2 linked regions of the Rhizobium lentis genome follow. The protein of the gene in region 1 interacts with the protein of each later gene in a pairwise test. Links are inferred from orthologs where the notes say so. Each region holds a gene or a part of one and is shown in the gene's direction. Other genes may lie near its edges. The genes, in order: dnaE and dnaQ.

Region 1 (7,542 bases):
ACGCCGCGCTGACCAAGGCCGGCAAGGATGTGCTCTACGACGATACCGACGATCGGGCCGGCACGAAGTTCGCGACCGCCGACCTGATCGGCGTACCCGTCCAGATCATCGCCGGTCCGCGCGCGGTCGCGAACGGCGAGATCGAAGTGAAGGACCGCAAGACCGGCGCCCGCGAAACGATGACCATCGAAGCGGCGATCAACAGGTTCGTGGCTTAAGGAAACGGAGGCGAAATGGCAGAGGCAGCAGTGGACCGGAGTTCTACATCCGGCTTGGGTCCGGCTGGCAGGCCATTTTCCACCTTCGAACGCCTCGTGGCGTGGCGTTATCTGCGCGCCCGCCGCAAGGAAGCCTTCATATCGGTGATCGCCGGCTTCTCCTTCGTCGGCATCATGCTCGGCGTCGCGACGCTGATCATCGTCATGGCGGTCATGAATGGCTTCCGCACCGAGCTTGTCTCGCGCATCCTCGGCATCAACGGCCATATGATCGTCCAGCCGGTCGACGGCCCCTTCATCGATTATCCCGACCTCGCGAGCAAGCTCGCCGCCGTACCCGGTGTCAAGATGGCGCTGCCCTTGGTGGAGGGCCAGGTGCTTGCCTCGGCTCAGGCTGGCGGCAGCACCGGCGCTTTGGTGCGCGGCGCCCGCGCCGAGGATCTGACCACGCTCAAGACAATCTCCGGGAACATCAAATCCGGCGACTTGGTGGGCTATGCCTCCGGCGAAGGTGTGCTGATCGGCACCCGCATGGCCGACCAGCTCGGTCTGCGTGTCGGCGACCTCATTACGCTGACGTCGCCGGATGGAGACATCACGCCGATGGGCGTCAGCCCGCGCGTCAAGTCCTACAAGATCTCCGGCCTGTTCGAGATCGGCATGTCGGAATACGACTCCTCGATCATTTTCATGCCGCTCGAGGAAGCGCAGCTCTATTTCAATGCCGAGGGGCTGGTGCAATCGATCGAGCTCTTCGTCGACAATCCCGACGATATCGATGCTCTGAGGCCCAAGGTGGAGGAGGCGGCTGGCCGCCAGATCGCTATCACCGACTGGCGCCAGCGCAACCAGACCTTCTTTTCGGCGCTGCAGGTCGAGCGCAACGTCATGTTCATGATCCTGACGCTGATCGTGCTTGTCGCGGCGCTGAACATCATTTCTGGCCTCATCATGCTGGTGAAGGACAAGGGCAGCGATATCGCCATCCTGCGCACCATGGGCGCCAGCGCCGGCGCGATCATGCGCATCTTCTTCATGACCGGGGCGGCGATCGGCATCGTCGGCACCGTTGCCGGCGTTCTTCTCGGCGTTCTCGTCTGCGTTAACATCGAATCTGTCCGCCAGTTCTTCTCCTGGATATCGGGCACCGTCCTCTTCAATCCGCAGGTCTATTTCCTCAGCCAATTGCCGGCCGAAATGGATCTCAGCGAAACGATCTCGATCGTCGTCATGGCGCTGACGCTCTCCTTCATTGCGACCATTTTCCCCGCCTGGCGTGCCTCAAAGCTCGATCCGGTGCAGGCCCTGCGCTACGAATAAGGAATGCCGCCTTCATGCAACGCAACGTCGTTCTCAAGCTTACCGGCGTCGAGCGCCATTACGGGCAGGGCGATACGCTGCTCCCGATCCTGAAGGGCGCGGATTTTTCGATATCGAAAGGCGAAATCGTCGCGCTTGTCGCCCCCTCCGGCACCGGCAAGTCGACATTGCTGCATGTCGCCGGCCTGCTGGAGCATCCGGACGGTGGCGAAGTCACCATCAACGGGCGTGCCTGTGACGGCCTGAGCGACGATAAACGCACCGCGATCCGCCGCAGCGAAATCGGCTTCGTCTACCAGTTTCACCACCTGCTGCCGGAATTCTCGGCGCTTGAAAACATCATGATGCCGCAACTGATTGCCGGGCTTTCCTGGAAGGAAGCCGGAGAGCGGGCCGGCCAGCTTCTCGATTATATGCGCATCGGCCATCGCGGCGCCCATCGCCCGGGCGAGCTTTCCGGCGGCGAGCAGCAGCGCGTTGCGATCGCCCGCGCCGTCGCCAATGCGCCGGCCCTGCTTCTCGCCGACGAGCCGACCGGCAATCTCGACCCGGAAACGGCAAGCTACGTCTTCGACGCGCTGGAGGCGCTGGTGCGCCAGTCCGGCCTTGCCGCCCTCATCGCTACCCACAATCACGAACTCGCCCGCCGCATGGATCGGCGCGTGACGATCTCAGATGGCAAGGTCGTCGATTTCTGACGGTCAACAAATTTCCGGTAGTGCCTATGGCTGCTCCTCAACTTAACCTGCCTTGTGGCTTGCCCCTCACCCTAACCCTTACCGGGGGTCGAGCCACTGGTCTCGATCCGTCTTGTAGACCCCGTAAACGGGGCGAGGGGACGTGCCTTGCGAGAGGTACGCGAGTAACGGAGAGGTCGCGGCTATCACCCTTCGCCCCGTTTGCGAGGAGAAGGTGGCGGCAGCCGGATGAGGGCTGATCTCGCCGACTTACTCTCGCACATTGTGCACCCAATCCACGTTATTTACCGGAAGGCAGCGCCCTGCGATCAGGGGATGATCAACCCGCCGCGATAGTCGAGCATATAGGCCTTCCGGCCGTCGACCATGATGCATTCGTGGCCGCTGAACCGGTTGCAGTCGCCGTCGCTGCGGTCGATGTAGCGGCCGAACGGATGATCGAATTCCATTCCGCCGAGAAACCGGCCCTGCCGATACATGGCTGAAAGCGCAGCCATGATCACCGCTCCGGCTGCTCTACCGTCGATGAGATCGGGCGCAATGACGCAGCCGAAATAGTTCATCGCCCAGACGGGCTCGTCGGCAAGCCACACGACCTCCTGTCCGGCGAAATCAGTGCCACCGAAATAACTGTCGAGATAACGCCACGCGCCGCGTTCATAGCCGATATCGTGCGCGCCCGACCGGCAGGGCAGGCGCGGCACGCCGCCGCCGACATAGGTTGCGGCTTTGGCCTCCACGATAAATTCGTTCAGCGTTGCGCTATCGGGCATTTCTCTCTCCTGACTGATCCGGTCGAGATATAGCAGGGTTCCAAGAACATAAGAAGAACAAACGGTGGGGGCGATCGACCATTTTTGGGAGCTTGCCCTTCAGGCCGCGTCTCCCGTGAAACAAGAACACAGCAGCATTCTGAGTTGCGATCAGGCGTGTCTTGGCCGACCCGGCGGCATCGGAACGCGAGCTCGGCCGATTCGGAACATCATTCCCCCGTGATTTTCGAAACTCAAGAAGGGAGGAAAAGATTCCTGTTGACAGCGGAACACAGCTGGAACAAAGTGAAAACATAACGAGTAAAGGAGAGCCAGATGACTGACATGATCCGTGATATCGCAGCATTCACCTCCATCGCAATGTTCGTTGCTAGCTTTTCGCTGATCGTCATCGCGCTCTAAAATTTCAGGGGATCGCATGGCTGCCATGCGGTTCGGACGCGGGACTTCTTCTGGACATCATCGCCCTCTATGCCGACAATGCGGCCGATTCATTCGGGTGGTTGGGAAGGCATGTCATGGCGGATACGGCAAAGGCTTCTACAGTTGAAGCGATCGGCGGCACGCCCGGTTTCATTCACCTGAGGGTCCATTCGGCCTACTCGCTTCTCGAGGGTGCCCTGCCGCTGAAGAAGATCCTCTACAAAGCGAGCGGCGACAGCCAGCCGGCAATCGCCATTACCGACACCAACAATCTTTTTGTCGCGCTCGAATTCTCGCAGAAGGCGATGGACGAGGGCCTGCAGCCGATCATTGGCTGCCAGGTTTCGATCGATATGGAAGACGGGTTGGAAACGGAAAAGCGCGGCGGCCAGCAGGCGCTGGTCAAGCTGCCGTCGATCGTTCTTCTTGCCGCGACGGAGGCCGGTTACGAACGGCTGGTCGATCTCGTCAGTCGCGCCTATCTCGGCGGCGAAGGCAACCAGGCCGTCCATATCCGCGCCTCCTGGCTGGAAGAGGCGGGTACCGAGGGTCTGATCGCCTTGACCGGTGCATCGACCGGGCCCGTCGACACGGCGATCAAAGAAGGCCATTCCACTCAGGTGGAAGCCCGGTTGCTGCTGCTGAAGCATCTCTTCGGGGATAGGCTCTATGTCGAGTTGCAGCGGCACGGCACCTATGACAGGCGGCATGAGCAGAAGGTCGTCGCGCTCGCCTATGCCCACGATCTGCCGCTGGTTGCGACCAACGAGGCCTTCTTCCCGACCAGGGACGATTACGACGCCCACGATGCGCTGATGGCGGTCGCCCACAATGCCATCGTTTCCGACGACAGCCGTTTTCGCCTGACGCCCGATCACTACCTGAAGAGCCGAGCGGAAATGGCCAAGCTCTTTGCCGATCTGCCGGAAGCGCTGGAGAATACGATCGAGATCGCGAAGCGCTGCTCTTTCGTGCTGAAGACCAGAAAGCCGATTCTGCCGCGCTTCACCGGTGCGACCGACGATGCCGAGGAGGCCGAACGCGCCGAGGCGGGCGAACTGCGCCGCCAAGCGGTCGAGGGGCTGGAAATGCGGCTTGCGACGCTCGGCATGTCGCCCGGTTACGAGGAGAAGGATTATCGCGAACGGCTCGAATTCGAGCTCAGCGTCATCGAACGCATGCGCTTTCCCGGCTACTTCCTGATCGTTGCCGACTTCATCAAATGGGCCAAGCAGCACGACATCCCCGTCGGTCCCGGCCGTGGTTCGGGTGCCGGTTCTCTAGTCGCCTATGCCTTGACGATCACCGACGTCGATCCCTTGCGTTTTTCGCTGCTCTTCGAGCGCTTCCTCAATCCCGAACGCGTCTCGATGCCGGACTTCGACATCGACTTCTGCCAGGACCGCCGCGAAGAGGTGATCCGTTACGTCCAGGCCAAATATGGCCGCGAGCAGGTGGCGCAGATCATCACCTTCGGTTCGCTGCAGGCGCGCGCAGCCCTTCGCGATGTCGGCCGCGTGTTGGAAATGCCCTACGGCCAGGTCGACAAGATCTGCAAGCTCGTACCGAACAATCCGGCCAATCCGACGCCGCTTTCGAAAGCGATCGAGGAGGAGCCGAAGCTGCAGGAGGAGGCGGCGAAAGAACCGGTCGTCGCGCGGCTGCTCGACATTGCCCAGAAGATCGAAGGTCTCTATCGCCATGCCTCGACGCATGCCGCCGGCATCGTCATCGGCGACCGTCCGCTGTCCAAGCTGGTCCCGATGTATCGCGATCCGCGCTCCGACATGCCGGTCACCCAGTTCAACATGAAGTGGGTGGAGCAGGCGGGCCTCGTCAAGTTCGACTTCCTCGGCTTGAAGACCCTGACGGTGCTGAAGGTTGCCGTCGATTTCGTCGCCAAGCGCGGCATCAATGTCGATCTCGCCGCCATTCCTCTCGACGACAAGAAGACCTATGAGATGCTGTCGCGCGGCGAAACGGTCGGCGTGTTCCAGGTGGAAAGCGCCGGCATGCGCAAGGCACTGATCGGCATGAAGCCGGACTGCATCGAGGACATTATCGCCCTGGTGGCGCTCTACCGTCCGGGACCGATGGAGAACATCCCGACCTACAATGCCCGCAAGCACGGCGACGAAGAGCTGGAATCGATCCATCCGATGATCGACCACCTGCTCAAGGAAACGCAAGGTGTCATCGTCTACCAGGAACAGGTGATGCAGATCGCCCAGGTGCTCTCAGGCTATTCGCTTGGTGAAGCCGACCTTTTGCGCCGCGCCATGGGCAAGAAGATCAAGGCCGAGATGGACCAGCAGCGCGAGCGCTTCGTCGATGGCGCCGTGAAGAACGGCGTGTCGAAGCCGCAGGCCGACAATATCTTCGAACTGCTGGCGAAGTTCGCCAATTACGGCTTCAACAAGTCGCATGCCGCCGCCTACGCCATCGTCTCCTACCAGACGGCCTATATGAAGGCGCATTATCCGGTCGAGTTCCTCGCCGCCTCGATGACGCTCGATATGTCGAATACGGAAAAGGTCAATGATTTCCGCCAGGACGCCAAGCGCCTCGGCATCGAGGTGATCGCGCCTTCGGTGCAGACCTCCTTCCGCCACTTCGAGACCGGCGACAACCGCATCTACTATGCGTTGGCGGCCCTTAAGGGTGTCGGCGAATCCGCCGTCGACCATATTGTCGAGGTGCGCGGCGACAAGCCCTTTGCCGGGATAGAGGATTTCTGCCTGCGCATCGATCCGCGCCAGGTCAACCGCCGCGTGCTCGAAAGCCTGATCTATGCCGGCGCCTTCGATTGTTTCGGCACGGACCGCGCCCAGCTCGCCGCCGGCCTCGACCGCATCCTCGGCTATGCCCAGCGCGCCCAGGAAAACAAGCTGAGCGGCCAGTCGGACATTTTCGGCAGCACACTGACGTCGGGGCCTGAAAAGATCGCTCTGCCGCCGTTTTCGCCCTGGCTCGCTTCGGAGCGGCTGCTCAAGGAATTCCAGGTGCTGGGCTTCTATCTCACCGCCCATCCGCTCGATTCCTACAACAACATCCTGCAGAAGATGCGGGTGCAGACCTTTGCTGAATTCTCCGCGGCGATCAAACAGGGCGCATCCAATGCGCGCCTTGCCGGCACGGTCATCTCGAAGCAGGAGCGAAAGACCCGCACCGGCAACAAGATGGGCATCATCGTCTTTTCGGATTCGTCGGGCCAGTTCGAGGCCGTACTGTTTTCGGAAATGCTGAACCAGTACCGCGACATGCTGGAGTCCGGAAAATCCTTCCTGCTGACGGCGACCGGCGAGGAACGGCCGGAGGGTATCGGCCTGCGCATCCAGACGATCCAGTCGCTGGAGGAAAAGTCGCTGCAGATGCAGAAGGCGCTGCGCGTTTATATCAGAGATTCCGGCCCGCTGAAAATGGTTGCCCGCCACCTGAACGCCAAGGGTGATGGCCTGGTGTCCTTCATCGTCATCAAGGAGGAAGGCAAGCGCGAGGTCGAAGTGGCGCTGCCGGATAAATACCGCATCACGCCGGAGATCGCCGCCGCCCTTCGCGCGGCCCCCGGCGTCGTCGACGTCGAGCTTGTCTGATTGGGGCGCCGAGAATAGCAGCGCGTGACACAAAAGGCCTAAAGCGGCTCACATAGCGCCAGTTTATGCGACGCGCATCACCCGCGGGTGATGGTGATGAAATCCGTGCCTTCGCCAGTCTCCCGGCCGATGCCGGTATCGGAGATCGTCAGCGTCGAGCCGGGCGCGATCAGCGCGTCGATCCGTCGGCGGGTCTCGTCGGGGATCGCGATGCGGCTTAGCGAACGGGCAATTGGCTTGCCTGAGACGATCGAGCTTTCCTGTGCGGTGATGCCGAGCTGCTTCATCGTCTCGCGAGAGAGGTTGTTCGCAAGCGTCACACCCAGCCAATCAGCCGTGCCGGCCTTTTCATCGACCGCATGCAGCGTGAAGAAATGCGTGCCGAGCGCCAATTCCGGATCGGCGATCGTCACCGGCGCCTCGAAGACCGGTTTGAACGCCTTCCGCACCATGATGACGCCGTTCGGTGGCTCGCCCTTGCCGGCCGCTGCATAGACGGCTTTCAGCAGCCTGTCGG
Region 2 (6,496 bases), 1.7 Mb from region 1 along the record:
GTCCTCTACACCATTGTCGACCGGGAGCTGGCGAGCCTGATCGACGAGCGCTGCGTCGAAATGGGTGTCGCCTCGGTGAACGTGTTGGAACCGGTGATGAATGCGTTCCAGATCTATCTCGGCGCCCCGTCGCGTCGCCGGGTCGGCGCCCAGCACGTGATGAATGCCGGTTACTTCGCCCGCATCGAAGCACTGAATTTCACTATGGATCACGATGACGGCCAAATGCCGGACGATTACAACGACGCCGATGTCGTCATCATCGGAATCAGCCGGACATCGAAAACGCCGACCAGCATCTATCTCGCCAATCGCGGCATCAAGACGGCTAATATTCCGATCGTCTATGGCGTGCCCCTGCCGGAAAGTCTTTTTGCCGCGACCAAACCGCTGATCGTTTGCCTGATCGCCACGACCGACCGCATTTCCCAGGTGCGGGAAAACCGGATACTCGGAGCGACGCAAGGTTTCGATCGCGAACATTATACCGATCGCGCCGCAATTTCCGAGGAGCTGAAATATGCCCGCTCGCTCTGCGCGCGCCACAACTGGCCGCTGATCGACGTTACTCGCCGCTCGATCGAAGAAACGGCCGCGGCAATCGTTGCTCTGCGCCCGAAGCTGCGCTAAGCGCAGACGCAACGCTCGCTCGCACTCCGAGGAACCCATGAAGCCGAAACTCATCCTTGCATCGTCGAGCCCGTTTCGCCGAATGCTGATGGAAAATGCCGGTCTCTCCTTCGAGGCGCATGCTGCGGCGATCGACGAGCGGGCGCTCGAAGCACCGTTGGAGAAAGCCGGCGCAACGCCGGATGCCGTCGCCCTCATCCTGGCCAAGGCCAAGGCCGAGGAAGTCAGCCGCCGTTTTCCGGATGGGCTGGTCATCGGTTCCGATCAGACGATGTCGCTCGGCGATCGGGTCTTTCACAAGCCGAAGGATATGGCCGAGGCCGCTGGCCACCTTCAGGCTCTCTCTGGCGTGACCCACCGCTTGAACAGTGCGGTTGCCATTGTCAGCAATGGCGTGGTCTTGTGGGATCATCTCGCCCATGCGGAGCTGAGGATGCGACCGTTGTCGGCAGATTTCATCGCCAGGCATCTGACGCGCGTCGGCGAACGGGCGCTTTCCAGCGTTGGCGCCTATCAATTGGAGGGGCAGGGGATCCAGCTCTTCGAAAAAATCGAGGGTGACTATTTCACGATTCTCGGTCTGCCGATGCTGCCGCTTCTGAAAAAATTGCGCGAACTCGGAGCAATCGATGGATGATTCACGTGAAACATTCGGGCCGAAAGCGTTTGTCACTGGCTTTCCCGTCAAACATTCGCGCTCGCCGTTGATCCATGGATATTGGCTGAAGACGCTCGACCTGCCCGGCAGCTACCGTGCCCACGAAGTCGCGCCAGAGGCCTTTGCCGATTTCATCCGCACGCTGAAGGATGGCAGCTCCGGCTTTGTTGGCGGCAATGTCACCATTCCCCATAAAGAATTGGCCTTCCGGCTCGCCGACAACCCGGACGCACTGTCACGCGAACTCGGTGCCACCAACACGCTCTGGCTGGAGGACGGCGTTCTCCATGCGACAAACACCGACGGCCGCGGTTTCACCGCCAATCTCGACGAACGTCATCCGGGCTGGGACCGTCATGGCATTGCCGTTATCTTTGGCGCCGGCGGCGCCAGCCGGGCGATCATCCAGGCGGTGCGTGATCGCGGCTTCAAGGAAATCCACGTCGTCAACCGCACCGTCGAACGAGCGCATGAACTGGCCGATCGTTTTGGCCCGAAAGTTCACGCCCATCCGGCTGGCGCGCTCGCCGAAGTGATGAAAGGCGCCGGTCTGTTCGTCAATACCACCTCGCTCGGCATGGACGGCGAGGTCGCACCGAAGCTCGACTTCACCCCTCTTGCAGCCGAGGCCGTCGTCACTGATATCGTCTATGTGCCTCTGAAGACGCCGATCCTGGCCCAGGCGCAAGAGCAGGGATTTCCGATCGTCGATGGTCTCGGCATGCTGCTGCACCAAGCTGTGCCGGGATTTGAGAAATGGTTCGGCAAACGTCCCGTCGTCGACGCGGCGCTGCGCGCCCTGATCATCGCAGATGTGGAAGCACACTGATGCTGAAGATTGGTCTCACCGGCTCCATCGGAATGGGAAAATCGACGGCCGGCAAACTCTTTGCCGAGGCCGGGATCCCGCTGAACGATTCGGATGCCGTCGTCCATGATCTCTATGCCGGGGAGGCTGCGCCCCTGGTGGACGCCGCCTTCCCGGGCACGATGAAGGATGGAGCCGTCGACCGGCACGAACTCGGCCGGCAGCTGGCGCTCGATCCCCACGGTTTCAAACGCCTGGAGGCGATCGTTCACCCGCTGGTCCGCAAGCGCGAGAGGGAATTTCTGGCGCAACAGCGCGCCGCCGGCGCCGAAATGGTTCTGCTCGATATTCCGCTGCTCTTCGAAACCGGCGCCTGGGAAAGAGTGGATGTCATCGTCGTCGTCAGCACCGATCCACAGATTCAGCGCGAGAGGGTGCTTGCGCGGGAAGACATGACCGAGGAAAAATTCGACATGATTCTCTCGCGCCAGACGCCGGACGCGGAAAAACGGCGCCGTGCTGATTACCTGATCGACACCAGCCACAGTATCGCGGAGACGAAGGAACGGGTGCTTGAGATTGTCGCCGACCTGAAAAAGCGGATTGCCAGCGGAGAATTCCGGAATGCGTGAAATCATTTTCGATACGGAAACCACCGGCCTGGATAACCGGACGGACCGCATCATCGAAATCGGCGGCATCGAACTCTTCAACCATTTCCCCACAGGCAATACGATCCACATCTACATCAACCCTGGAGACCAGAAGGTTCATCCGGATGCACTCGCCGTGCACGGCATTACCGACGAGTTCCTGAAGGACAAGAAGCCATTTGCCGAGGTCGCCGAAGAGATCCTTGCCTTCTTCGGCGACGCGAAGTGGATTGCCCATAACGCCACCTTCGATATGGGCTTCATCAATGCCGAATTCGCCCGGCTGGGTTTGCCGCCAATCTTGCCGGACAAGGTGGTCGATACACTGTCGATGGCGCGGCGCAAAAATCCGATGGGGCCGAATTCTCTCGATGCGCTCTGCCGGCGTTACGGCATCGACAATTCGCACCGCACCAAACACGGCGCGCTGCTCGACTCCGAATTGCTGGCCGAGGTCTATATCGAGATGATCGGCGGCAGGCAGGCAGCATTCGGCCTGAGCATATCAGGTCAATCCGGCCAGGCGGCACGCGGTGAAATGGTGACGGAAGACGATTTGCTGATTGCCGCACCGCTCGAACGGCCCCGCCCGCTCGCACCTCGCCTCAGCCCGGCCGAAGCGCAGGCGCACGAGGCCCTGGTCGCCAAGCTCGGTGAAAAAGGCATCTGGGCAAAATACCGCAGCCCTAATTGAAAATGCCCGGGACCTGCCCGGGCATCATCCGCATGTCAATGCCGGAACGTCCGATCAGTTCGGAACGGCCTGAACCTTGGCGCGGGCCTGTTCTTCGGCGACCCGCTGGGCAAACATCTGCGTGAAATCGATCGGGTCGATCATCAGCGGCGGGAAGCCGCCGTTGCGGGTCACGTCGGCGATGATCTGACGGGCGAAGGGGAAGAGCATGCGTGGGCACTCGATGAAGAGGACCGGCAGCATGTGTTCCTGCGGGAAACCGGCAACGCGGAAGACGCCGCCATAGACGAGCTCGGTATGGAAGACCGTCTTGTCGCCGTCCTTGGCTTCGGCATTCAGCGACAGCACGACATCGAAATCCGTGTCGGAAAGCGGATTGGCGTTGACGTTCACATTGATGTTGATCGTCGGCGCCTTGTCGCGGGCCTGCAGCGAACGCGGCGCACCCGGATTTTCGAAGGAGAGGTCCTTGGTGTATTGCGCAAGGATCGAAAGGGTGGGGTTGGTCGCGCCGTTGCTGTTGTTATCGTCTGCCATTGGCTTTTCCTCGAAGGGCATGGGAATGGTGCCGCCATCTAACATTTCGGGGAGGGGCTTACAACCCTGAGCGCAAGGCGCAACTGATCGCCGGCTCAGCCTCAGTCACCGAGATGTTTGCCGGACCACGGCGATTTGCGATCCGGCTCCCTATGATAGTCCTCCTCATCGAGATCGACCACCTTCGAATTCGGATTGCGATCGCGGAAATCCGATTTCGGTCCCGCGGAGAAGCCGCCCTTGGCATTGACGACGACGAAGCGTTTGGCGATCGCCCGCCAGATGAACTCGCGCACCGGCGGAAGGAGAATAAGGATTGCGACGATATCCGTCAGGAAACCCGGAATGATCAGCATCAGAGCGGCGATCACCGTCATCACTGGCTTCAGGAGATCGCGCCCCGGCATCACGCCGTTCCGTCCTTCGCTCGACATGCGGCGCAGGATCCCGATACCCTGCCGGCGCAGCAGGACCACGCCGAGAACGAAACTTGCCATGACGAGCGCAAGTGTCAGCGCCAGGCCGATCGCCCGGCCGACGACGACGAAACCGGCAATTTCGCCAAGCGGCAGCAGCAGAATGAAAGCCGGCAGGATTGAAAAACGCATGGTCGTCATGTCCCGGGCTTTGCCGGTCTCCTCTTGGTGCCGGCGAAGACGCCAGCCATGATTTGAATCATCTGTATAGGCGGACTATATGGGAGTACAAATCAGAGATGTTAACGGCGGTTGCGATACGATATGAGTTCGAACGACTTCATCACATTATTCTTCCTGGTGGCGGCGGTGCTGATTTTCTTTCAGCTCCGTTCCGTGCTCGGTCGCCGCACAGGAAATGAGAAGCCGCCGCGCGATCTTTACAGCCCGCGAGATACGGCGCCGGCCGACGCCGCCGATGCCGGCAAGGTCGTGACCCTGCCGCGCCGGGACACGACGGCTGACGATGAGGATCGCTTCTCCGAGATCGACGCCGTCGCCGCATCCGGAACGCCGCTCAATGAATCCCTGCGCGCCCTGAACAAGGCCGATCCGTCCTTCAGCCCGAAGGAGTTTCTGAACGGCGCCCGCATGGCTTACGAGATGATCGTCATGGCCTATGCCGACGGCGACCGGAAAACCCTGAAGAACCTCCTGTCCCGCGAAGTCTATGATGGATTCGATGCGGCGATCGGCGAGCGCGAAGCCCGCGGCGATAAGGTGAAGTCCACCTTCGTCGGCATCGACAAGGCCGAAATCACCCATGCCGAGACCAAGGGCAGCGAAGCGCAGATCACGGTTCGCATCGTCAGCCAGCTGATATCGGCGACCTACGACAAAGCCGACGTGCTGATCGAGGGCGACGCCGAAAACGTCGCCGAGGTCAACGACCTCTGGACCTTCGCCCGCGACACCCGTTCGCGCGATCCGAACTGGAAACTGGTGGCGACCGAATCGGAACATGAGTGACCACGCATCGGACTTCGTCCTGCAAGCCATCAGCTTCGATCGACTGGAAGGCTGGAAGGATGATGATCCCTCCGGCCTTTTCGAAGTGATGCGACGCTGCCGCCGGCAGATCACCGATGTCAAACCCTATCGCACCGGATCGCTCGGCCTGAGCTCGGACGATCTGCTACCGCTTCTCCTGGACGCTGAAAATTTTACGCCGTCGTCGCCGGCATCGGCGCGCGCCTTTTTCGAAGCACGCTGTCGACCCTTTCTGATCCGCCGCAAGGACGGCGGTTCCGGTTTCGTCACCGCCTTCTACGAGCCCGAGATCGAGGTGTCCGAGCGGCCGGACGACGTCTTCCGATTTCCCTTCTACAGCCGCCCGGACGATCTGATCGATCTTGATGACGGCAATCGCCCCGCCGAATTGGATGTATCCTATGTCTTCGGCCGTCTGCATGGTGACGGCCGCGTTGGCGCCTATCCGGATCGCCGCGAGATCGACCAGGGTTTTCTTGCAGGTCGAGGCCTTGAAATCGCCTGGGCGAAGTCGAAGGTCGACGTTTTCTTCGTGCATGTGCAGGGTGCCGCGCGGCTGCGTTATCGCGACGGCCGCATCGGCCGCATCACTTACGCGGCGAAAGCGGGACATCCCTTCTCGGCGATCGGCAAGCTGCTGATCGAGCGCGGAGAGATCGACCGCGCCGAGATTTCCATGCAGTCGATCCGCGGCTGGCTGGCCCGCAATCCGGGGCGAGTGGACGAGGTGCTATGGCACAACCGCTCCTATATTTTCTTCCGCGAAATGCCCTCGGAGGCTCTCGGCCTGCGTACCGCAGATCCTGAGGCGGGTCCGATCGCCGCTGCCAAGGTGCCGCTCCTCGCCGGGCGCTCGCTGGCGGTCGACCGGATGATCCATACGTTCGGTTTTCCCTTTTTCATCAGCGCCGATAGCCTCATTCATCTCGATCAGGGGCGACCTTTCCGGCGGCTGATGCTGGCGCTCGATACCGGTTCGGCGATCGTCGGGCCGGCGCGCGGCGACATTTTCACCGGCTCGGGAGATGCGGCAGGAGAAAGTGCGGGCAC

The links.
Region 2: the proteins of dnaE (region 1) and dnaQ interact in binary tests that used the Escherichia coli proteins (3 or more experiments, as listed by UniProt). The link is inferred for Rhizobium lentis from one-to-one orthologs.

What each region holds. Positions count from the first base shown.
Region 1 is NZ_CP071454.1:3,549,814-3,557,355, forward strand. Bases 3,181-7,225 are described here. They hold dnaE (DNA polymerase III subunit alpha), read left to right. Parts: upstream 3,181-3,527; coding sequence 3,528-7,025; downstream 7,026-7,225. Other genes in these bases: J0663_RS17065 (L,D-transpeptidase family protein), read right to left, coding at 7,103-7,225. In the rest of the region: proS (proline--tRNA ligase), read left to right, coding at 1-218; J0663_RS17045 (lipoprotein-releasing ABC transporter permease subunit), read left to right, coding at 234-1,538; J0663_RS17050 (ABC transporter ATP-binding protein), read left to right, coding at 1,553-2,236; J0663_RS17055 (DUF5680 domain-containing protein), read right to left, coding at 2,545-3,009; more of J0663_RS17065, read right to left, coding at 7,226-7,542. UniProt on the Escherichia coli protein: DNA polymerase III is a complex, multichain enzyme responsible for most of the replicative synthesis in bacteria. This DNA polymerase also exhibits 3' to 5' exonuclease activity. The alpha chain is the DNA polymerase catalytic subunit.
Region 2 is NZ_CP071454.1:1,819,392-1,825,887, forward strand. What follows is about bases 1,583-4,581. They hold dnaQ (DNA polymerase III subunit epsilon), read left to right. Parts: upstream 1,583-2,720; coding sequence 2,721-3,443; downstream 3,444-4,581. Other genes in these bases: J0663_RS08675 (shikimate dehydrogenase), read left to right, coding at 1,583-2,117; coaE (dephospho-CoA kinase), read left to right, coding at 2,117-2,728; secB (protein-export chaperone SecB), read right to left, coding at 3,498-3,980; J0663_RS08695 (FxsA family protein), read right to left, coding at 4,082-4,581. Outside these bases: J0663_RS08665 (pyruvate, water dikinase regulatory protein), read left to right, coding at 1-630; J0663_RS08670 (Maf-like protein), read left to right, coding at 668-1,267; more of J0663_RS08675, read left to right, coding at 1,260-1,582; more of J0663_RS08695, read right to left, coding at 4,582-4,588; J0663_RS08700 (Tim44/TimA family putative adaptor protein), read left to right, coding at 4,721-5,425; mltA (murein transglycosylase A), read left to right, coding at 5,418-6,496. UniProt on the Escherichia coli protein: DNA polymerase III is a complex, multichain enzyme responsible for most of the replicative synthesis in bacteria. The epsilon subunit contain the editing function and is a proofreading 3'-5' exonuclease.